One region of the Oricola indica genome, then DNA from elsewhere that is predicted to be linked to it. Evidence: predicted binding sites of a transcription regulator. Region 1 holds the regulator's gene; each other region holds the start of a gene.
What was found. The regulator LexA, encoded in region 1, represses DNA repair genes until DNA is damaged. The targets are predictions, from matches to a motif close to TGTTCNNNNTGTGTTCNG.
Positions count from the first base shown of each region.

Region 1 (5,609 bases):
TTTCTCGGCCATCCTGATCCGATTGAAATACCGGCGCAATCATGGGGCATGAAAAGCCTCGCAACGGCTGTCGAGCGTGCGCGCCTTGCGATCAGCCGGGAGATCCAGCGATCCGCACCGGGACGGGAAGGCGCCGTCGCCGCGGCTCTTGTGACGGGAAACAAGTCCGGTATTCCGGAAAGCGTGACCGAAGCGCTCCGCGTCTCCGGGCTGGCTCACATCCTGTCGATTTCCGGCCTCCACATGGCGCTTGTCGCGGCAACGGTGATGGCGACGCTGCGGCTCGGGTTCGCCTTCGCTCCCGAGTGGTCGGCACGCCGCCCCGTGAAGAAATATGCGGCAGCCGGTGCGCTTGCCGCTACGGGGTTCTACCTGTTCCTCGCAGGCGCCGGCGTCGCCACCCAACGCTCTTTCGCAATGCTCGCCATCATGCTGTTGGCGCTGACATTCGACCGGAACGCCGTGACCATGCGCAATCTGGCACTGGCGGGCCTGCTTGTCATGGCAATCGCACCGCATGAGGTGACGGGTCCCGGGTTCCAGATGTCGTTTGCCGCAACCGCAGCGCTGATTGCTGTCTATGGCGGCTGGCAGGATTGGACCAACAGGCGCGAGAGGCGGCAAACGGAACGAACGGAGAGGGGACCGTTCATCGCCGGTCTTGTCACCCTGTCGCGCTATGCGTTCGGAATAGCCGTGACATCGCTGGTCGCCGGGGCCGCGACTGGACTGTTCGCATCCTATCATTTCGGGCGGGTCGCGCCCTATGGCTTGCTCGCAAATCTGGCCGCCATGCCCGTCGTGACAATCCTGGTCATGCCGCTTGCGGTCGCCGCCATGGTCGTCATGCCGTTCGGCCTGCATGTCTACCTCTTCAAGGCGATGGCATGGGCGGTGGGGCTGGTAATCGCCATCGCCGAACGTGTCGCGGCTATGCATCCGCCGCTTGCGACCGGACAGATGCCGGCCGCGGCGCTTGGACTGCTGTCATTGGGACTTGTGATACTGTGCCTGCTGACGACCCGCCTGCGATGGCTGTCGCTGCCGTTCTTCGGGGCAGGGTTCATCGTCTGGTCCGCTACGTCGCCTCCGGTCGCTGTCATGTCCGAAGACGGTCGCCAGTTTGCGTTGATCCAGGCGCAGGCAGATGCCGTCCGCCTGCATACCAATCGGGAACGTCCGAACGCTTTCACGATGGAGTTGTGGCAGCAGGCCTATCGGGCGACCGATTTCATCAAACCCGACGAGTCTGCGGTCATGACATGCGATAAGACGATCTGCAGCGCACAGGCCGGCAATGCGCGTGCGCCCGCGCGAATTGGCTATGTATCGGCGGCCTTCGAAGACTTGAGGATGTCCGGTTCGAGCCTCGAAACGCTATGCCGCGAATACGATCTGGTGATCTTCGCCAAGGCGCCGTCGCCAAAAACCTGCGCCGACGGCACGCCCGTTCTTTCCGCGCAAACGCTGGCCTTGAATGGAACGGCTGAAATCCGTCTCGCGCCCGGTGGCCAAGTCAAGATCACGCATGCGCTTCCAGGACCCGTCAGGCCATGGCTGGATCACCGCCGCTATTCGCGTGCCGCACGCGACCTTGCCGATCGGCGATAGCGTCAGTAGCGGCGAATGAGACCGACGAGCCGACCCTGCACGCGAACGCGGTCGGGTCCGAAGATACGGGTCTCGTAGGCCGGATTCGCCGCTTCGAGCGCGATCGAGGCGCCCTTGCGGCGGAAACGTTTCAGCGTCGCTTCCTCGTCGTCCACGAGTGCCACGATTATGTCGCCCGCATTGGCGGTATCGCTCTTCTTGATGATCGCCGTATCGCCGCTGAAGATACCGGCCTCGATCATCGAATCGCCCTCGACCTCAAGCGCGTAATGCTCGCCTGCGCCAATCATGTCCGGCGGAAGCGAAATCGAGCGCGTCTGGTGTTCGATGGCGGAAATCGGCACGCCGGCCGCGATCTTGCCCATGACGGGGATCGGGATCGGGCCGTCCGCATCATTTGCTTTGACGGGTCGCGGAGCCGGCTTCGGTTCCGGCGCTGGTCTCCCAAGACTTCCCTGGATGACACTGGGCGAAAAACCACGCCGTTGACCCGCGCCGGGCGTCAGGCTGTCGGGCAGCCGGATTACCTCCAGAGCACGAGCGCGATTCGGAAGCCTGCGAATAAACCCGCGCTCTTCCAGCGCGGTGATCAGGCGGTGAATTCCGGACTTCGAGGCGAGGTTCAGCGCTTCCTTCATTTCGTCGAAGGATGGCGGCACGCCGGACTCCTTCAGACGCTCATTGATGAACATCAGGAGATCGAGTTGTTTGCGTGTCAGCATCGCGCCCTCGCAGAATCAAATATAAACAAACACAGAACGGACATTATCTGTTCCATATGTGTTCTGCAAGCGTTTAACAATCGTTTAAGCGCCGGGCTATTTAAGCTCCAATATTTCCACCGTGTCGCCAATGGCCGCCGAAGCCGCGTGCGGCGGTCGTATGATCAGCGCGTCGGAGCGCGCAAAAGTGCTGATCATCGAGGAATCCTGAACGGGGAAGGGGGTGACGTGGAGTTCACCTGATTCGGCGCGGTATGTCGCCGCGCGCACATAATCCTCGCGGCGGTCGTTCTCGCGCATCGGCGCATCGAGAACCGCCGGCACGCGCCGTTGCGCGAAATTCCGCCCTCCGAGCTTTTCGAGAAGCGGCCGGAGAAACAGGATGGCGCAGACCATTGCCGAGACAGGATTGCCCGGCAGGCCGAGAATGCGCATGTCACCGAGACGGCCGAACATCAGCGGCTTGCCCGGGCGCATGGCGATCCGCCAGAAGTCGAGTTCCATCCCGCGTGCGACGAATACCTTCTGGACGAGGTCATGATCGCCGACAGATGCGCCGCCAAGGGTCACCAGTATATCGAGCTCATCGGCGACCGCGCGGTCCAGCCTGTCGGCAAGATCCGCTTCCCGATCCGCGACGATGCCGAGATCGATGGCATCGCCGCCGGCTTCGCGCGCAAGCGCCGCGACGCCGTATGAGTTCGATGCGATGATCTGGCCCGGACCGGGCACTGAGCCGGGCAGCAGCAATTCATCGCCGGTCGCGAGAATGCCAACGCGCGGTTTTCGAATGACAGGCAATTCAGGATGATTGGCCGCCGCCGCGAGGCAAAGCGCCCCGGTATCGATCATCTTTCCGGCCGGAAGCACGGATTGCCCCTGCTTGAAGTCGAGGCCGGCGGCGCGAATATGGCGTCCTGCCGGTTCGCTCTGGTTCGAGCGGATACGGCCATCGGCGAGAACGGTCGCGTTTTCCTGCAACATCACCGTGTCGGCGCCGCCGGGCACGACGCTTCCGGTGAAGATCCGCACGGTCTGGCCCGCACCGACCTTGCCTTCAAAGGGATGACCTGCAGCCGCTTCGCCGATCAGGTCGAGATCGGCAGGTGAATTCGCGATATCGGAAGCGCGCACCGCATAGCCATCCATGGCGGAAACGGCCTGCGGCGGCTGGGTGCGACGCGCCGTGATGTCGGCCGCAAGAACGCGCCCGTGGGCGTCGTTCAGCGCGACAGTCTCGCTACCGAGCGGCGCGGCATCCGCCAGCAGCCGTTCACGAGCCTCCGCGACGGGAATCAAGGGTCCACTCAAGGTGCGCTCCGGGTCCATTCGCCCGACTTGCCCCCGGTCTTGGAGACCAGCCGGACAGGTCCGATCTCCATGCCCTTGTCGATGGCTTTCGCCATGTCGTAGATCGTCAGGCAGGCGACGGAGACCGCGGTCAGTGCTTCCATCTCGACGCCGGTCTTGCCGGTCAGCCGCGCCAGCGCCTCGACGCGAAATCCGGGCAGGGCGGGGTCCGGTTCTATCTCGACCGAAACCTTGGACAGCATGAGGGGGTGGCAAAGCGGGATGAGTTCATGCGTCTTCTTGGCCGCCATGATCCCCGCGATCCGCGCCACCGAGACGACATCGCCCTTCTTGGCGTTGCCCGAAAGAATCGCATCCAGTGTCTCGGCGGTCATGCTGACATGGCCTTCGGCGACGGCTTCGCGCACCGTGTCGTCCTTGCTGGCGACATCGACCATGTTGGCCGCACCGTCAGCGCCCAGATGAGTCAGCGAGCCGGCTTCCCTTTCGGCCATCTCAGGCTGATTTCCGTTTAGCGCAGGCTTCGCCGGTCAGCAGGAGCCGTGTCGCGGCGGTGACGTCGTCCTGGCGCATGAGGCTTTCGCCGACCAGGAAGGCCGAGATGCCTGATCGCTCAAGGCGCAGGCAATCCTCATGCGTGACAATGCCGCTTTCGCCGACGAGCAGCCTGTCCCCGGTGACCATGGAGGCGAGCCGCTCGCTGTTCGCCAGATCGACTTCAAAGGTCCGCAGATTGCGGTTGTTGACGCCGAGCAGCTTCGAGGAAAGCTTCAATGCCCGTTCCGTTTCGGCCTCGTCATGGACTTCGATGAGTGCATCCATGCCGAGTTCGAAAGCGGTATCCTCGAGTGCGCGCGCTTCGTCGTCGGAGAGCGAGGCCATGATGATGAGGATCGCGTCGGCGCCCCAACTCCTCGCCTCATAGACCTGATATGGCTCGAACATGAAGTCCTTGCGAAGGGCCGGGAGCGAACACGCGTCACGCGCGGCCGTCAGATATTCCGGCGCGCCCCGGAAAGAGGGGGTGTCCGTCAGAACCGAGAGGCACGCCGCGCCGCCATGCTCGTAAGCCGTCGCCAATGCGGGCGGGTCGAAGTCGGGACGGATCAGCCCTTTCGAAGGGCTCGCCTTCTTGATCTCGGCAATCAGGCCGAATTCGCCGGCGGCCTTGCGGGCTTGAAGGGCAGCGAGGAACCCGCGAGGCGGCGCGATGTCCGCCAGGCGCGACTTGACCTCGTTCAACGGGCAGGCCGCTTTCGCCGCAGCGATTTCCTCGCGCTTATAGGCTTCGATTTTCTGCAGGATATCAGACACTTGTTCTACTGTCCTAAACCGTTTCGCCACGGGAGATCGCAGCCGCGCGTTCCATCACGGAGTGCGCCTTTCCGCTGTCGATCGACTCTGCCGCCTTCAACAGGCCGTCGGCAAGATCGGTGGCAAGATCGGCGACCACGAGGCCGGCGGCGGCGTTGAGGCAGGCGATGTCCCGATAGGCATTTTTCTCGCCTTCCAGAACGGCGCGCAAGGCCGCCGCATTGTGCTTCGGATCTCCGCCCTTCAGATCGTCGATCGAAACACGCGGCAGGCCCAGTTCCTCCGGCGTCAGCGCAAAGGTCGATATGGCGCCATCCTTCAATTCCGAGACTTTTGTGGTGCCGGCAGTTGTCAGCTCGTCGAGCCCGTCACCGTGAACCACCCAGACATGGCTGGATCCAAGCGCCTTGAGGACTTCCGCCAGCGGTTCGACCCATTGCGGCGCGAAGACGCCCACCACCTGCCGTTCGACACCGGCCGGATTGGAGAGCGGCCCAAGCAGGTTGAAAATGGTGCGCGTCCCAAGCTCCACGCGGCTCGGCCCGACATGACGCATGGCCGCATGGTGCATCGGCGCGAACATGAAGCCGAGGCCGCCCTCGCTGATACACCGTCCGATGGTTTGCGGCGTGGCGTCGAGATCGAAGCCAA
Region 1 covers NZ_OZ245747.1:3,039,942-3,045,550, reverse strand. The annotation lists gene ACQK2M_RS15240 (ComEC/Rec2 family competence protein) at 1-1,611, shown strand, start outside; gene lexA (transcriptional repressor LexA) at 1,614-2,333, opposite strand; gene glp (gephyrin-like molybdotransferase Glp) at 2,430-3,644, opposite strand; gene moaC (cyclic pyranopterin monophosphate synthase MoaC) at 3,641-4,138, opposite strand; gene trpC (indole-3-glycerol phosphate synthase TrpC) at 4,140-4,958, opposite strand; gene trpD (anthranilate phosphoribosyltransferase) at 4,972-5,609, opposite strand, start outside.

Region 2 (5,609 bases), 1.6 Mb from region 1:
ATTTGCGTCCCCGGGCGAGAACAGCGCGACCCATTCCCGCGGAAAACGTCGCGGCTTTCCTTCGGCATTGATCAGCGCCGCTTCGACCTTCGCGGCGATCAGCAGCGCGCCGTCGCGACGGATTTCCTGCGCCATCCGGATGCGCGCCTTGCCCAATTCGGCCACCGTGGTGGAAACGGTCAGGATATCGTCGATGCGCGCGGCCGCGCGGAAATCGATCTCCATGCGCCGAACCACCCAGAAGATAGTCTCCCCTGTCTGACCGGCCTGCAACTCAGTGTGATGCACGCCGAGAAGGCGAAGGAAGTCGGAGCGTCCGCGTTCCAGGAATTCAAGGTAGCGCGCGTGATAGACCGCGCCGGAGAAATCCGTGTCGGCGTAATAGACCCGGGCCTGCAATTCATGACCCGCCTCGGTGAGCCGGCCCGACAATGCCGTCATCTCGTCTTTCATAATCTGCACTTGTCCCGTCGCGCCCGGTCTCTCGACGATTTCCGTCGAAGGCGCAACCCCGGCTTCAGGCCGCAAGCGCCATGTCGATCTCCGCGCGGCAATGGATTTCAGTGGTCGAAAAGACGGGCGTCGCGAGGTCTTCAGCGCCGATCAGCATCGGGATTTCCGTACAGCCGAGGATCTACCCTGCGATCCTTTCGCGGTCGAAACCTAGCTCAGCCCGCCGATCAATCCGATCTTCTTCAAGCCTCAGTCTTCCTCGCCAAACAGGTTCGACTGCATGGCGGCGAGGTCCTTCGGCGCGTCCATGCCGAGATGCTTCCAAGCATTCGCGGTCAGAAGACGGCCGCGCGGCGTGCGCTGAATGAAGCCCTGCTGGATCAGGAACGGCTCGATGATGTCTTCGATCGCGTCGCGGGGCTCCGACAACGCCGCGGAAATCGTTTCGATACCGACCGGGCCACCGCCGAAGTTCCTGGCGATCATCGTCAAGTAGCGCCGGTCAAGCATGTCGAGCCCGATCGCGTCGACATCGAGCCGGGTCAACGCCTCGTCGGCGATCTCGCGTGTGACCTCGCTGGCCTTCGCCACATCGGCAAAATCGCGCACCCGGCGCAAAAGCCGCCCCGCGATGCGTGGCGTGCCGCGGGCGCGTTTTGCGACCTCCCGCGCACCGTCGTCGCTCACGGCAAGACCCATGATCCGGGCGCCGCGCCGCACGATCGTCTCCAGTTCATCGGTTGTGTAGAAATCGAGCCGCACCGGAATGCCGAACCTGTCGCGCAACGGCGTCGTCAGCAGTCCCAGCCGCGTGGTCGCCGCGACCAGCGTGAATTTCGCGAGATCGATCTTGACCGATCGCGCAGCCGGCCCCTCGCCGATGATCAGGTCGAGCTGGAAATCCTCCATCGCCGGATAGAGGATCTCCTCGACGGCCGGGTTGAGACGGTGAATCTCGTCGATAAACAGAACATCGCGCTCCTCCAGATTTGTGAGCAGCGCCGCGAGGTCTCCCGCCTTGGCGATGACAGGCCCGGAAGTGGCGCGGAAATTGACGCCGAGTTCCTTCGCCATGATCTGCGCCAACGTGGTCTTGCCAAGACCGGGCGGACCGACGAACAGCACATGGTCAAGCGCTTCGCCGCGCCCGCGTGCGGCCTCGATGAAAACTTTCAGATTGGCGCGCGCCGCCTTCTGGCCGGTGAAATCGTCCAGCGTCTGCGGTCGAAGCGCAACATCGACGTCCTCGCCGCGCTTTTCCGGCGATATGAGGCGGGATTGGTCATTCATGAGGTGTCAATCGCACCCGCAACCGGTCGAGGCAAGACGGGATCACTTCGACAACTCCTTGAGACCGAGCCTGATCAGCTTCGCGCTGTCGGCACCGTCTCCCGCTTCTTTCATCGCCACGGCGACGGCATTCGCGGCCTGGTCGCGGCTGTAACCGAGATTGGAGAGAGCCGAAACGGCGTCGGAGACCGGCCCGCTCGCAACCCCCTCGCCCAGCTCCTGTTTCAGCCCGATCGTGCCGGAGGCGTCCCCGGCGAATGCCGGTGCCTTGTTCTTGAGTTCCGAGACGATGCGCTGCGCCACCTTCGGCCCGATCCCGGGCGCGCGCGCCACCATCGCCTTGTCCTGCAATGCGATCGCATTGGCGAGATCGGAGGGAGACAGCGTCGAGAGAACGGCGAGTGCCACCTTCGCGCCAACGCCCTGCACGCTTTGCAGGAGCCGGAACCACTCGCGTTCCAGATGCGTCGCGAAGCCATAGAGCCTAATCATGTCCTCGCGAACATAGGTCTCGATATGAAGCACCGCCGCCTCGCCCTCGCGCAGTCCCGAGAGCGTGCGCATCGGGCAAAAGGCGACGTAGCCCACACCGTGCACGTCGATGATCGCGTGATCCTCGCCGACCTCGTCGACAGTGCCCTTGAGTTTCCCGATCATGCGGTCGCGAGCCTCGCCTGATGAACCGCGCTCATGCGGTGATGCGAATGGCAGATGGCGATGGCGAGCGCGTCCGCCGCGTCATCCGTGTCGAACGTCGCCTTCGGCATCAGAACCTTGACCATCATGCTGATCTGCTTCTTGTCGCCATGGCCTACTCCGATCACCGCCTTCTTGACGGCATTCGGCGCATATTCCGCCACCACAAGGCCGGCGCGTGCCGGCACCAGCATGGCGATTCCACGCGCCTGTCCGAGTTTCAGTGTAGCGGCAGCATCCTTGTTGACGAAGGTCTGCTCGACCGCCGCCTCTTCCGGCGCATGCGCGTGCAGGATATCGGCAAGCCCATCATGCAACTGGCAAAGCCTGGACGCCAGATCCGCCTTGTCGTTGGAACGGATCGTGCCCGAAGCAACGAAACGCAAGCTGTTGCCGAGGCTCTCGACGATGCCCCAACCTGTCCGGCGCAAGCCCGGATCGATCCCGATTATGCGAATCGCCTGTCCCATATCCATCTCCGCGGTCACGTTAGCCTGTGCCACGGCTTATGTGAACAAAAAGAAAACAAAACACACATCTTGCCCTTGGTCTTCCGGCATGCGAGAGGTCTCGCGTCTCTTCTCTCCGGGAAATTCTCCGTGACCGTTCTGGGCATACCGCTCGACGCGAGCTTCTTCGTGCTGATGGCCGCTGTCGCTGTCGCGGGTATCGTGCGCGGATTTTCCGGCTTCGGCACAGGCATGATCGTCGGCCCTGTCGGCGCGATGACCTTCGGTCCGAAAGTCGCCATCGTCATCCTGCTGGTCATCGACTCGCTGCCGATGATCCCGCTGATCGTCGGCGCCGTGAAGAAGGTGAAACTGCGCGAGCTGGCGCCCGTCGCCGTCGGCTACGCGCTGCTCATGCCGCTTGGCATCTGGTTCCTGAAAACCGGCGATACGGACACGCTGCGCTGGTTCATGTCGGCAGTGATCTTCGTCGCCGTCGCGCTTCTCTGGTCTGGCTGGTACTATCACGGCCCGCGAAACGTGCCGGTCCGGCTCGCCGTCGGCGGCATTTCGGGCTTTCTCGGCAGCGCGGCGGCGATCGCCGGCCCGCCGGTCATTCTCTACTGGATGGCGCTGAGAACCGGCGCCGGCTTCGTACGTGCCAACCTGATCATCTTTTTCGCGATCACGTCGGTCATTTCGGCGACCGGCCTGTTCCTCGCCGATCTCGTGACGAGGCAGGCCGTCACCCAGGGCGCACTTTACGCCCCGGTCTATCTCGCCGGCCTGATGATCGGTGCGCGCCTGTTCGGCTTTTCCAGCGAGGCGACCTACAAGCGCATCGCGCTGACGATCGTCGCCGCCGCCGCCATCCTGACGCTGCCCGCCCTCGACGGTCTGCGCCCCTGACCCGAATACACCCGGTGACCGCTCACGAGCGGCCGGACGATTAGGCGGAGAGCTTTTCCATCACGTCTTCGGCGATATCCTCGTTGGAATAGACATTCTGCACGTCATCATCCTCGTCGAGTGCGTCGAGCAGCTTCATCAAGGTCGAAGCCTTGTCCTCGTCGATGGGTGTGCGGTTCTGCGGCTTCCAGATGACATTGACGGATTCAGCCTCGCCGAGCGCTTCTTCCAGTGCCGAAGACACCGAGCCGATATCCTCGAAGGCGCAGGTAATCGTGTGGCCGTCCTCGTCGGTTTCGACATCTTCGGCGCCGGCTTCGATGGCCGCTTCCATGATCGCGTCCGCATCGCCGGCATCTGGCTTGTAGACAATTTCGCCGACCCGGTCGAACATGAAGGAGACCGAACCGGTTTCACCCAGCGAACCGCCATTCTTCGAGAAACAGGCGCGGATATTGGACGCGGAGCGGTTGAGATTGTCGGTCAGGGCCTCGACGATGACCGCGACGCCGCCCGGACCGTAGCCCTCATAGCGCATCTCCTTGTAGTCCTCGCCGTCGCCGCCCGAGCCCTTGTTGATGGCGCGCTGGATGTTGTCCTTCGGCATCGACTGGCCCTTGGCGTTCTGGACAGCAAGTCGAAGCCGCGGGTTCATGTCCGGATCGGTCGTTCCGCCACCCATCTTCACCGCAACGGTGATTTCCTTAGAGAGACGCGAAAACAGTTTCGAACGGGCAGCGTCGGCACGCCCCTTGCGATGCATGATGTTCTTGAATTTCGAATGACCGGCCATGGTCTCCCCTGTGGTCTCAAAGCTTTGGAAATTGCGCGGCTTATATGAAAGTTCGGGCGCATCGTCCAGCGGGATGAAATCCCAATGTCACCAGCCGGATAATCTCACCGTGGCAAAATGGCGGTAAAAGTTGACAATTTTTATCATGATATTTAGGAAAGCCGTTATCCAGCCAGTTCGCGCCCCCTAGCGGCTCGCGTCAGCCAGACCTCAGAAAAAAGCGAAACATATTTCACGGGGGCTACACATGTCACGCATGTGCCTGCGCGCCGTTCTGGCGAGCACGACTTTCCTTATCGGTCTTCACGGCGCATTGGCGCAGGAAGAGACGGATACCGACGATCAAGCGGTCGCCGAGACCGCAACGCAAAACGGCGATGTCGTCATCCTCGACAAGATCACGATCTTCGGAAACAGACAGGCAACCAAGCCGCTCGACGTGCCCGCCAACATCACCGTGATCGACGGTGAAGTCATCGACGACCGCTTCATCACCGACATGCAGGAACTCGTCCGCTACGAACCGGGCGTAACGGTCAACCGCCAGACATCCGGAACGGATCCTTTCAACACCTTCGGCGGGTTCCGGATTCGAGGCGTCGGCGGTAACCGTGTCCAGATGCTCGTTGACGGCTCGCGCGTTCCCGAAGGGATTATGGACGGCACGCGGGACTATCTCGACTTCAACTTCACCAGGCAGGCCGATATCGTGCGCGGTCCGGGATCGGTCTTGTGGGGTGCCGACGCGCTCGGCGGCATCGTGGCGCTGGAAACCATCGACCCGGAAGACGTCCTCATGGACGGGAAGACGAAGGGTGGTTCGATCGAGTTCGGCTATGACAGCTTCGACAACGAGTTCAACACCGCGCTCACCTATGCGCAGGAACTCGGCCCGGATCTGAGCATCCTTGGCGGTGTGTCCTACACCGCCTCGAACGAGGCGACCCTTTCGAATGCCCGCGCGGATGGCGGTATCTACGGGTGCCCGCGAAATGTCAGCCTCGGCGCGACGCCGTGTA
Region 2 covers NZ_OZ245747.1:1,407,109-1,412,717, reverse strand. The annotation lists gene ybgC (tol-pal system-associated acyl-CoA thioesterase) at 1-453, opposite strand, end outside; gene ruvB (Holliday junction branch migration DNA helicase RuvB) at 703-1,743, opposite strand; gene ruvA (Holliday junction branch migration protein RuvA) at 1,786-2,400, opposite strand; gene ruvC (crossover junction endodeoxyribonuclease RuvC) at 2,397-2,909, opposite strand; gene ACQK2M_RS07170 (TSUP family transporter) at 3,039-3,797, shown strand; gene ACQK2M_RS07165 (YebC/PmpR family DNA-binding transcriptional regulator) at 3,838-4,590, opposite strand; gene ACQK2M_RS07160 (TonB-dependent hemoglobin/transferrin/lactoferrin family receptor) at 4,838-5,609, shown strand, end outside.
Region 2: a site for LexA is predicted at 2,950-2,967, ahead of ruvC (crossover junction endodeoxyribonuclease RuvC). Genes of this name have one in related genera too.

Region 3 (5,609 bases), 2.4 Mb from region 1:
CCTCGTGGCCCCACCACTCTCCAGCGATCCGCTCCGGCCCTTCCGCCCTGGTCACACGGTAATGCGCGCGGCGCCAGCGGAAGTGCTGTGGCGGACCTTCCGGCACGCCGGCCACCACCTCGACCGGTTCCGGCCGTGCGAGAAGCCTCGCGGGACGCGGCACCGCGGGTGGCACAGACATTTTATTTGCCGGCAAAGGAGATGTATCTTGCGGAGCAGGCCGCAACTCTTCGGCGCGCTCCGGCTCGTGACTTTCGACCGCCTGCAGGCGTGAAACCGGATGCCGCGCATCCACCGGCGCATTGGCGCCGAGCCGCGCGGCGATGCGATCGAGCAGGATGGCGAGATCGGGATCGCCACCATCCGTCCCGTCGGAAAAGTCGCCCTGCCCGTCATCCATCGCGCCGTCCGCCAGCACGGACAGCCGGACCACGTCGAAGCCGAAACCGGCATCCAGTTCGTCGCCGACGCTCGCCAGCCGTTCGCGGAACAACTTGACGACGGTTTCGGGATCGCGCACCGGGCGCGACGCGCCGACGCAAAGCCGGTAGACGACGCCGTCGACGCGAAACAGCGCATATTCCAGCGCCCGCGCGCCCGCGCCGCGACGTTCCAGCCCGCCCTGCAGCCGGATCGCCAGCGCCAGCAGCAATTGCTCGACATCCTCGATACGACCGACCGGCTCGGCAAGCCGGCGCTCCGCCGAAAGCGCCGGCACCGGAAGGCGCGGCGAGATCGCCTCCTCGACAGCGCCGAGCGCCTGGTCGAGCCGGAGCAGGCACTGCCGCCCGAAACGGCGGGCCAGCGGCGCGCGCGGCGCTTCGGCGAGCTGGCGGACGGTCTTCAGACCGACCTTGGCGAGACCGGCCAGCGTCTCGCCGTCAAGCCTGAGCGCGGCAAGCGGAAAAGGGCCGAGCACGGGCGCCTCCGCGCCCGGTTCGACGATCAGCGGCCCGTCGGCAAACCGTGCCGCCGCCCAGGCGGCCCCCGGCGTCGCGGCGACCGAGGCACACGCCGTGAACCCCTGCTCGAACAACCGCGCAAGCAGATCGGCCAGAAGCCCCTGCTCGCCGCCGAACAGATGCGCGCAGCCGGTGATGTCGAGAAACAGCCCGTCCGGCGCGTCGAGCGCCACCAGCGGCGTGTAGCGGTCGCACCAGTCGGCCAGCGCGGTCAGCAGGCGGCGGTCGGCCTCCGCGTCGGCGGGCACGATGTCGAGATCGGGATGGGCGGCGCGCGCATCGGCCAACCCCTGACCGCGCCGAAGGCCCCGCGCCTCCGCCGCCGCGTCGAGGCCGGCGATGCGCATGGCGTTCTTCTCCTTGTGCGCGGTGACGAGCGGCGGCGCTTCAGCTCCCGTCTGCCGCCATGTCCTGCCGTGGCGGCCCCGCGCGATGCGGTCGGTCGAAAGATGCGGAAAGGTCAGCGCCAGGATGCGCCGCACCGGGGAATGCGACGAGCGTGCCGCGCTCGCCGGCGGCGGCGTCACGGCGGTCGCGGCGGCGTTCGTCCCGTTCGGTAAAGAATATGCGTTCATGGCTGTTCCAGTGCAGCAGATGGGTCCGCCCGGCGGGACCGGCCTTGTTCTTCTCGATCGTCACGGCGAATCCCGGCGGGCCGATACCGCCCGGCACGGCGCGGGCATGCGGCGTGCCTGCCAGCACCATCGCCGGCGCGGACGGAGCCGGCGCGAGGACGAGGCGGAGCGGAGCGGCGGTCGCGTCGGCCTCCGCCGACTGGCGCAGCAGCAGGACCGGCCGCCCGGAAGCCTGGCCGCGCCGATGCAGGCGCTGCGTCTCGCGCAGGCCAAAGCCCGGCGCCGCGCCGCGCATGTCGAGCACCGTTGCGGCGAGGCCGCGCGTGCGCGCCGCTTCCTCGGCGACCCACAGCGCATCGCAAAGCCGTTTCGGCTCGACCAGCAGGAGTCGCTCCGGCGCGAGACCCAGAGCGCAAAGCCCGCGCCCGTGCGGCAGCCCGGCCTCGGCAAAAGCGCCGCGCGCGCCGATCCACAGGACGGGAAGCCCCGACAGGAAGCCCGGCGCGGCCGCCAGCGACAGCAGCGCGGCGACGAAGCCGGAGGCCGTTCCCGCATCACGCGCCGCGCGGGCGTGAATCTCGGTCAGTCCGGCCAGCGCGATGCCGCCATTCAGTTCCCGGTCGAAGTCCGCGACGCCGGTGGCCAGGACCGTGTCCCGCCCGGCTTCCGGGCCGCCGGACCAGCCCTGGCCCCCTTCGGCGAGGGCCGGCGGAGCCTTCTCAATGCTGGCAATCTGCCGGCGCAGGGACAAAAGCGTCGCCCGCGCCGCGGCGCGTTGTGCTGACGCCATGGCGTTCGTCCCGTGTTCCTGTTTTAAAATCCGGCCGCAGCGTGTTCATTCACGCATTCGCGGCTATGTTCTTGTTATGTTCCTATTGAATCCGACAAACCGCCAAAGAGTCAAGATGGATGGGGGAAAGAATTTATTCCCAATTATATACTTAACGTACCACGCCAGATTCCACATATGAGAATCAAGGAGATACGGTCATGTTCGACATCACCAACGAGATCTACACAGACGCCGACAAGGCCCGCGAGCACCTTGAAGCCATTCACTGGCCGCATGGCCCGATCTGCCCGCATTGCGGCAATATCGATCCTGCCCGCATCAAGAAGCTGGAGGGCAAGTCCACGCGCCCCGGCGTCTACAAGTGCAATGAATGCCGCAAGCCGTTCTCCGTGACTGTCGGCACCGTGTTTGAACGCTCCAAAATCCCGCTCAACAAGTGGGTGCTGGCAACGCATCTTCTTGCGTCATCCAAGAAAGGTATGTCGGCTCACCAACTGCACCGCATGCTTGGAGTGACCTACAAGACCGCGTGGTTCATGGCGCATCGCATCCGCGAGGCAATGAAAGAGGACGTGTCCACTTCCGGCCCGATGGGCGGTGAAGGCCAGACAATTGAAGCCGACGAAACATATTTCGGTCGCCGCGAGGATGGCTATGTTTCTCCGCACCGCAAGGGACGCCCCTACCTCAAGCGCAAGAAGCCCATGAAGCGCTCTGTCGTTGCCCTCGTTGAGTGGGGCGGTAAGGAGTACGGCGCGCACAAGACTGTGTGTGAAGCATTCGGCCAACGAGTACGTCCGATATGAAGGCGACAAGGTGATTCACACCAACACTATCGAAAATGCGTTCTCCGTATTTAAGCGCGGCATGATCTGTGTTTACCAGCATTGCGGCGGAGCGCACCTGCACCGCTACTTTGTAGAGTTCGACTTCCGTTATAATCGCCGCGCCGCCTTGAAGGTTTCGAACACGGAACGAGCAGAACAACTGCTTGAAGCCGCTCGCGGCAAGCGCCTGACCTACCGAAGGACTAACGAAGTCCGGTCACGCTTAAGCAGAAAGCACGCCGACTGCTTCGCAAGCGGAAGAAAAAGGCCCTGTGAATTGCGAGAATCAGGCTGTTCGCGCCTTGTTCCCGCTGCCCAAGTCATGCCCCAATAGAAAACGGCGGTGATTCTCTCCCCAGAGCACGCACCGCCGTTCCAGAAACCAACCACAGGGGCCGGCATCGAATATGGAAACCCACTCTACTCAAGCCATCGATCCGGTCAATCAACCTGTGGTCAAAAACAGGAGCCTTCGATGGCGAACTTTCTTATCTCGTATGACCTGAACGGGCCTCGCCCGACACATAAGCAGATGGATGATCATTTGCAGGCGTTGGGGCCAAGCTTCGTGCGTGCCCGCATTCTTGAAACGGTCTGGTATGTCGCTGGTCCGTCAACCTCAGTTCTGTTGCGGGAATATGTCCAGCGTATCCTGAGCAACAATGATCTTCTAATCGTGGCAGAGGTGGACAATGCAGCATGGACAAAGCTCCTTGTTGACGGGCCTGCCTTCAAGACAACGTTCGAAGCCAACGAACGCCGTAAGGCAGCTTAACGGTCAGCGCTTTCCCGGTCCTTACCGGGCTTCTCTTGTTTCTCGTCCTTCCCGGTCTTCGGATCGGGAGGGGTTTTGAGCAGGCGACGCAATACCTCGTCGCCCTTTTCTTGGTCTTTGTCTTTTGGAGTTTCTGTCATGTGGTCACCTTTAAAGGGGCTTTTCATCCTCTTGTCCGACGAGGACGCCAATAAGTTCAACGGCTTCGAGAACGATTCACATCGCTTCGAAGCGCGAAGGATCGGTGAGGACCAGCATATCGTGGGAGAGAATATCTTAGAAAACCCGGCATACGCCCCGATAATTCCAGAACTTATGCTGCTCCCTCGTTCCGCATCATATGCCTAAAAAATACCCTCCTAAAGACAAGCCGAGCTACGCGTATTGCTCACCGGAGATTGAGTTCTTCAGCAGCCGCTTTCACGATCTTTCCCGCGAGATTCATTCGTTTGGCGATCACTTATATCGCTACTTTCCTGACATGACTCTTGAACGATAACTAAAATCTCCCGCGCAGCCTCCTGCGCGCTCTCAAAAATTACATCGTACTGGTCGCTTAAATAGCGCGCCAATAGATCGATTGTTCCCGGCCTGTCACGCACAAATCACCCTAGGAATTTATTCTGGTACGTCAACTATATAATTTTGAAACTATTCCTCTAAATATGCGCCATTTCCCGCCCCCTCGCGCGGGCCGCAAAGACGCGATATAGAGGGCGCGAAAACGATGCAGAAAACACCATGGACCGCACTGACCAGAGCGGCGACTGGGCCGACCGGCTCTCGCCCGACCTCGCCACCATCGAATCGATCGCGCTGACGGCCTATTCGCACCTGCCGCAGGAATTCCGCGCGCTCACCGGCGACGTGCAGATCGTCATTGCGAACTTCCCGACCGAGGAGATCAGCGACGATCTGGGTCTCGAAACCCCGTTCGACCTGCTCGGCCTGTTCGAGGGGCGCGGCGTCGCCGAGCGCTGGAACCCCGGCACCGGCGAGCAGGTCAACCGCATCACGCTCTATCGCCGCGCCATCCTCGACTACTGGTCGGAAAACGAGGAATCGCTGGGCGACATCATCACCCATGTGCTGATCCACGAACTGGGTCACCATTTCGGCCTCTCCGACGCCGACATGGAACGTATCGAGGAAGCAGCCGAGTAAGGCCGGGCGATACTGCCTGGCAGGATTTCGCCATCGGCGCCGCAAAAGGGCGGTTTTTTCCGCAGGCTTAGCGGAGGTAGCGCGAACCCGCGACGTCGTCCGCTTTTCCCTCGCCCGGCGCGGACAGGGAACTGAGCGCCGCACCATTGATCTCGCGCAGGAGCTTGCGCTTCATCGCCGCCTCGTAATCGGCAAAATCGCGCGCGATCTCGACGAAGGCGCCCGGACCGTGGATCACTTCGGCGCGGTAATAGGCCACCGGGTCCGGCTTCTCGCCCTCGATGACCAGACCATTCACCGTGACATTGGAAAAATCGAAATTCTTGAAGGCGAGCGCCGGTTCGTAACCCTCGTTGTTGACGCCGTCGCCCGACACATCGACCACGGCGCGCGCGCAGGAAAGCGGCGCGCGAGACAAGCGGATCGCCGAATGGCCGAGCGCGTAACCGAGCGCCGTCGGGAATTCGTCGAACCCGCGCTCATGCAGCCCGATCGCCCCCGCGAAGGCAAAAA
Region 3 covers NZ_OZ245747.1:622,352-627,960, reverse strand. The annotation lists gene ACQK2M_RS03310 (DNA polymerase Y family protein) at 1-1,444, opposite strand, end outside; gene ACQK2M_RS03305 (ImuA family protein) at 1,350-2,327, opposite strand; partial or broken gene ACQK2M_RS03300 (IS1595 family transposase) at 2,528-3,365, shown strand; gene ACQK2M_RS03295 (hypothetical protein) at 3,633-3,932, shown strand; gene ACQK2M_RS03290 (hypothetical protein) at 3,929-4,099, opposite strand; gene ACQK2M_RS03285 (metallopeptidase family protein) at 4,674-5,096, shown strand; gene ACQK2M_RS03280 (DUF1194 domain-containing protein) at 5,164-5,609, opposite strand, start outside.
Region 3: a site for LexA is predicted at 2,394-2,411, ahead of ACQK2M_RS03305 (ImuA family protein). Genes of this name have one in related genera too.

Region 4 (5,609 bases), 130 kb from region 1:
GCGCGCCGCATCGCCCGTCAGCGCCTCGATACGGCGCACGCCCGATGCCACGGCGGTTTCGGCGATGACATGGGTCAGGCCGATCTCGCCGGTGTTGCGGACATGGGTGCCGCCGCACAGTTCGATGGAGTAGGTCTTGCCCTTCTTCTCCCCGCGCTCCGCGGTGCCCATCGAGACGACGCGGACCTCGTCGGCATATTTCTCGCCGAACAGCGCCATGGCGCCCGTCTCGCGCGCATCTTCCAGCGCCATCAGCCGCGTGCGCACCGGCGCATTCTGAAGGATGATCTCGTTGGCGATATCGGCAACCTCCTCCAGTTCGTCCGCCGTCATCGGCTTGGGATGGGAGAAGTCGAAGCGCAGGCGGTCGGCCGCCACAAGCGAGCCCTTCTGCGCCACATGGGTGCCGAGCACCTCGCGCAGCGCCTCATGAATGAGGTGCGTGGCCGAGTGGTTGGACCGCAGACGCGTGCGCCGATCGTGATCGATTTCCAGCTCGACCTCGTCTCCAGGTTTCAGCGTGCCTTCCGTCACCGTTCCGAAATGCACGAAAAGACCGTCGGCCTTCTTCTGCGTTTCCGTCACAGTCACTGTCACGCCGTCGGTCCGGATCGTGCCGCGGTCACCCTGCTGGCCGCCGGATTCGCCGTAGAACGGGGTCTGGTTGACGATGATCGCGACCTCGTCGCCGGTATTCGCCTCGGCGAGTTCCTCACCGTCGCGCACCAGCGCATAGACGACGCCTTCCGCCTTCTCCGCCTCGTAGCCGAGGAATTCCGTCGCGCCATATTTCTCGCGCAGCGAAAACCATACGGATTCCGTCGCCTGGTCACCGGAGCCGTGCCAGTTGGCGCGCGCCTCGGCGCGCTGCCTTTCCATGGCGGCGTTGAACGTCTCCATGTCGACCGAGACGCCGCGCTGACGCAGAGCATCCTGTGTCAGGTCGAGCGGGAACCCATAAGTATCGTAGAGCTTGAAAGCGGTCTCGCCGTCGAGCGCGTCGCCTTCGGCCAATCCGGCGCTGGCTTCGTTGAGCAGGGACAGGCCACGATCGAGCGTGCGACGGAAGCGGGTTTCCTCTAGCAGGAGCGTTTCCTCGACGAGCGGTTGCGCACGCACCAGTTCCGGATAAGCCTGGCCCATCTCATGGACCAGCGCCGGCACCAACCGGTGCATCAGCGGCTCCTTGACGCCCAGCAGTTCGGCGTGGCGCATGGCGCGGCGCATGATGCGGCGCAGCACATAGCCGCGTCCCTCATTGGAGGGCAACACGCCGTCCGCGATCAGGAAGCTGGATGCGCGCAGATGGTCGGCGATCACGCGGTGGCTCGCGCGGTTTGCACCTTCTGCCGCCGTTTTTGTCAGTTCCTCCGACGTCGCGATCAGATGGCGGAACAGATCGATATCGTAATTGTCGTGTTCGCCCTGCAGCACCGCAGCGATGCGCTCGAGACCCATGCCGGTGTCGATGGACGGACGCGGCAGGTCGACGCGCTCATCGACGGTCATCTGCTCGTATTGCATGAAGACGAGGTTCCAGATCTCGATGAACCGGTCGCCATCCTCATCCGGGCTTCCGGGCGGGCCGCCCGGGATGCCCTCGCCGTGATCGTAGAAGATCTCCGAGCACGGCCCGCACGGACCTGTGTCGCCCATGGCCCAGAAATTGTCATGGGTCGGAATGCGGATGATCTTTTCGTCCGGCAGGCCGGCGATCTTCTTCCAGAGCGAGAACGCGTCGTCATCCGTGTGGTAGACCGTGACGAGCAGCTTGTCGGCGGGAATGCCGTATTCCTTGGTGATCAGGTTCCAGGCAAGCTCGATCGCGCGTTCCTTGAAATAGTCACCGAAAGAGAAATTGCCCAGCATCTCGAAGAAGGTGTGGTGACGCGCGGTGTAGCCGACATTGTCGAGGTCGTTGTGCTTGCCGCCGGCGCGCACGCATTTCTGCGACGTTACGGCGCGCGAATAGGGCCGCTTTTCCAGACCGGTGAAGACGTTCTTGAACTGCACCATCCCGGCATTGACGAACATCAGCGTCGGGTCGTTGTGCGGAACCAGCGGGCTCGACGCGACGACCTCATGTTCGTTCTGCGCGAAATAGTCGAGAAATGTCTTTCGAATGTCGTTGACGCTGCTCATGAAATCCTGCCTGCAAGGAGCGCGGGAAAGCTCCGGAAAGGCCATTGCCTTACTCAATCGGACCCGGCTCTGTCCAGCATATCGGTCAGGCGGCCGGATCAATCAAGCGAAAGGCCCGGAGCGCCAGAAGCACACCGGGCCTTGCCCATGTCTTTCGGTCGCGGGCCGGAGCTATCCCGGCCGCCGCGTTACCCTTCGGCGACGGTGTCGTCCTCCCCGGGACCGCCTTCGAGAAACTTCTCGGCGATCAGGCCGGCATTCTGACGCAACGCGAGTTCGATCTCGTCGGCGATCATCGGGTTCTCACGCAGGAACTGCTTGGAGTTCTCGCGCCCCTGCCCGAGCCGCTGGCTGTCATAGGAGAACCATGCGCCCGACTTCTCGACGATACCCGCCTTCACGCCGAGATCGATCAGTTCGCCGGTCTTCGAAACGCCCTCGCCATACATGATGTCGAATTCGACCTGCTTGAAGGGCGGCGCCATCTTGTTCTTCACGACCTTGACGCGGGTCTGGTTACCGACCACCTCGTCGCGATCCTTGACCGCGCCGATCCGGCGGATGTCGAGGCGGACCGAGGCATAGAATTTGAGCGCATTGCCGCCGGTCGTCGTCTCAGGCGAGCCGAACATCACGCCGATCTTCATGCGGATCTGGTTGATGAAGATCACCATCGTGTTGGAGCGCGAGATCGACGCGGTGAGCTTGCGCAGCGCCTGGCTCATCAGCCTTGCCTGAAGGCCCGGCAGCGAATCGCCCATCTCGCCCTCGATCTCGGCGCGCGGCGTCAGTGCCGCGACCGAGTCGATCACCAGCACGTCACAGGCGCCGGAGCGCACCAGCGTGTCGGCGATCTCGAGCGCCTGCTCGCCGGTGTCCGGCTGCGAGATCAACAGATCTTCCAGCGCGACGCCAAGCTTGCGCGCATAGACCGGGTCGAGTGCGTGCTCGGCATCGACGAAGGCGCAGATGCCGCCACTCTTCTGCGCTTCGGCGACGACCTGAAGCGCCAGCGTCGTCTTGCCCGAGCTTTCCGGACCGTAGATCTCGATGATGCGTCCCTTGGGAAGCCCGCCGATCCCCAGCGCGATATCGAGGCCGAGCGAGCCGGTCGAAACCGTTTCGATCTCGACGACCTGTTCATTGGCGCCCAGCCGCATGATGGACCCCTTGCCGAAGGTCCTCTCGATCTGCGAGAGCGCCGCATCCAATGCTTTCGACTTGTCCACCTGTTTGTCCTCAACCAGACGCAAACTGTTCTGAGCCATGTTTCTCACCCTTGGGTTATCGCCGCAACCGCGCAGACTGTAAAATCTCAAGTTTGTTTGTACGTGATTTGTTCCGTTTTTGCAAATCGTATATCTTATTGATATAATTAGATAAACGGATTTTGTTTTGTTTACGTTCCCCCTGCACCCGTTCCAGATGCCGGTCGTAGACGCGTCCAATGCGGGCGGCGTGCGATTGACGCTGACCTGATTCTTCATTCATTGACCAGTGTTTTCGGAGACGGACGAGCTGTGAACGGCGAAGACGATCGCAAAGGATGGGCGCTTCTCGGCGTCGGCGGCGCGCATATGGACCGAATCGGCCATGTGAGCGGCGTCTTTCATGCCGGCGCGTCCAATCCCGGCCGCCTCGTCACCTCGGTCGGCGGCGGGGCGCTGAACGCGCTTCGCAACGCCGTGCTGCGCGGCACGGGGCCGGCAGCACTGATCTCGGCGCGCGGCGGCGACCACGATGGTGCGATTCTCGCCGAGACGATCGAAAACGCCGGGATCGCCGACCTGTCGGCCGTCTTCCTCGATCGCCGCACCGCGAGCTACACCGCGATCCTTTCCGGCGACGGCGAGCAGATCGCCGGACTGGCCGACATGGCGATCTATGAAACCGCCCTTCCCCGGCAATTGCGCCGCAAGGCATTGCGCGAAGCACTCTCGAACGCATGTGCAAACCTCGTCGATGCCAATCTTCCCGAAACCGCGCTGCGGGCGGTGGCGGAGCGCGCGGCCGGTCCGATTTTCGCAATCGCGATCTCGCCCGCAAAAGCCCCCCGGCTCACCGCGATTGCGTCACGCATCCACACGGTCTTCATGAACAGGCGCGAGGCAAAGGCCCTCACCGGCCGCGATGACGCGAGGCAGTGTCTCGACGGTCTCGCAGCGCTCGGTTTTTCCCGCGCGGTGATCACCGACGGGTCGCACGCGGTGCTCGTGCTGGATGGCGAAGCCTGCCAGGCTGTCATTCCGCCCTCCGCCGCGAAGGTCGCCGACGTGACCGGCGCTGGAGATGCATTGGCCGGCGCCACGCTGGCGGCGCTTTCGAAAGACAACAATACCGGCCTTGCGGATGCCGTCCGGTCCGGCGTGGCCGCGGCGCAACTGACCCTTCGCGTCGAAGGTCCGATCGCACCGACTCTCACGGGCGCGGAATTCGACGCCATCCGCGCGGCCACCACTGTCCGCGAACTCGAAACACTGGAAAAGGAAGCAAACGCGTGATCCCCATCATCCCGTCGCAAGAGGTCGCACAGGCGCTCGAAACCGGGCAGCCGGTCGTCGCGCTGGAATCGACCATCATCACGCATGGCATGCCCTATCCGGACAATCTCGCCATGGCCCGTTCGGTCGAAACGCTGATCCGCGACAACGGCGCGGTCCCGGCGACGATCGCGGTGATCGGCGGCGTGCTCCATGTCGGGCTCACCGAAGAGCAGGCCGAGGCGCTCGCCCGGGCGAAGGATCCGCTGAAACTATCGCGCGCCGACCTCGCCTTCGCCATGGCGCGCGGGCTGACCGGCGGAACCACCGTCGCCGCCACGATGATGGCCGCGCACACGGCGGGCATCGCGGTCTTCGCCACCGGCGGCATTGGCGGCGTCCACCGCGGCGCGGAGACGAGTTTCGACATCTCTGCCGATCTCGACGAACTGGCGCGCACGCCGGTCACGGTCGTCTGCGCGGGCGCGAAAGCCATTCTCGATTTGCCGAAAACGCTCGAGGTGCTGGAAACGCGCGGCGTGCCCGTCATCGCCTATGGCCAGGACGCATTTCCGGCCTTCTGGTCCCGCGATTCCGGCCTCACCGCCACGCTTCGGCTCGACGATGCGGGAGCGATCGCCGATTTCATGGCCATGCGCGCGCGGCTTTCGGGTTTCGGCCATGGCGGCGTGCTCGTCGCCAATCCGGTTCCCGAATCCGACGAGATCACGCTGCCGGAGATGGCGACATTCATCGAGCGCGCCATTTCCGAGGCGGCGGATGCGGGCATCGGCGGCAAGGCAGTCACGCCCTGGCTTCTCGCGCGCATCCTCGAAATCACCGAGGGACGCAGCCTGAAGACCAATATCGCGCTGGTTGAAAACAATGCGCGCCTTGCCGCGAAAATCGCGGTCGCGCATGGGCAGAAGTCCGGAAAAACGTGACCTGTCACACCTTGTGACCGATCGCACACACGTATTTTGCGGG
Region 4 covers NZ_OZ245747.1:3,168,486-3,174,094, forward strand. The annotation lists gene alaS (alanine--tRNA ligase) at 1-2,142, opposite strand, end outside; gene recA (recombinase RecA) at 2,331-3,410, opposite strand; gene ACQK2M_RS15925 (carbohydrate kinase family protein) at 3,663-4,643, shown strand; gene ACQK2M_RS15930 (pseudouridine-5'-phosphate glycosidase) at 4,640-5,566, shown strand.
Region 4: a site for LexA is predicted at 3,469-3,486, ahead of recA (recombinase RecA). Genes of this name have one in related genera too.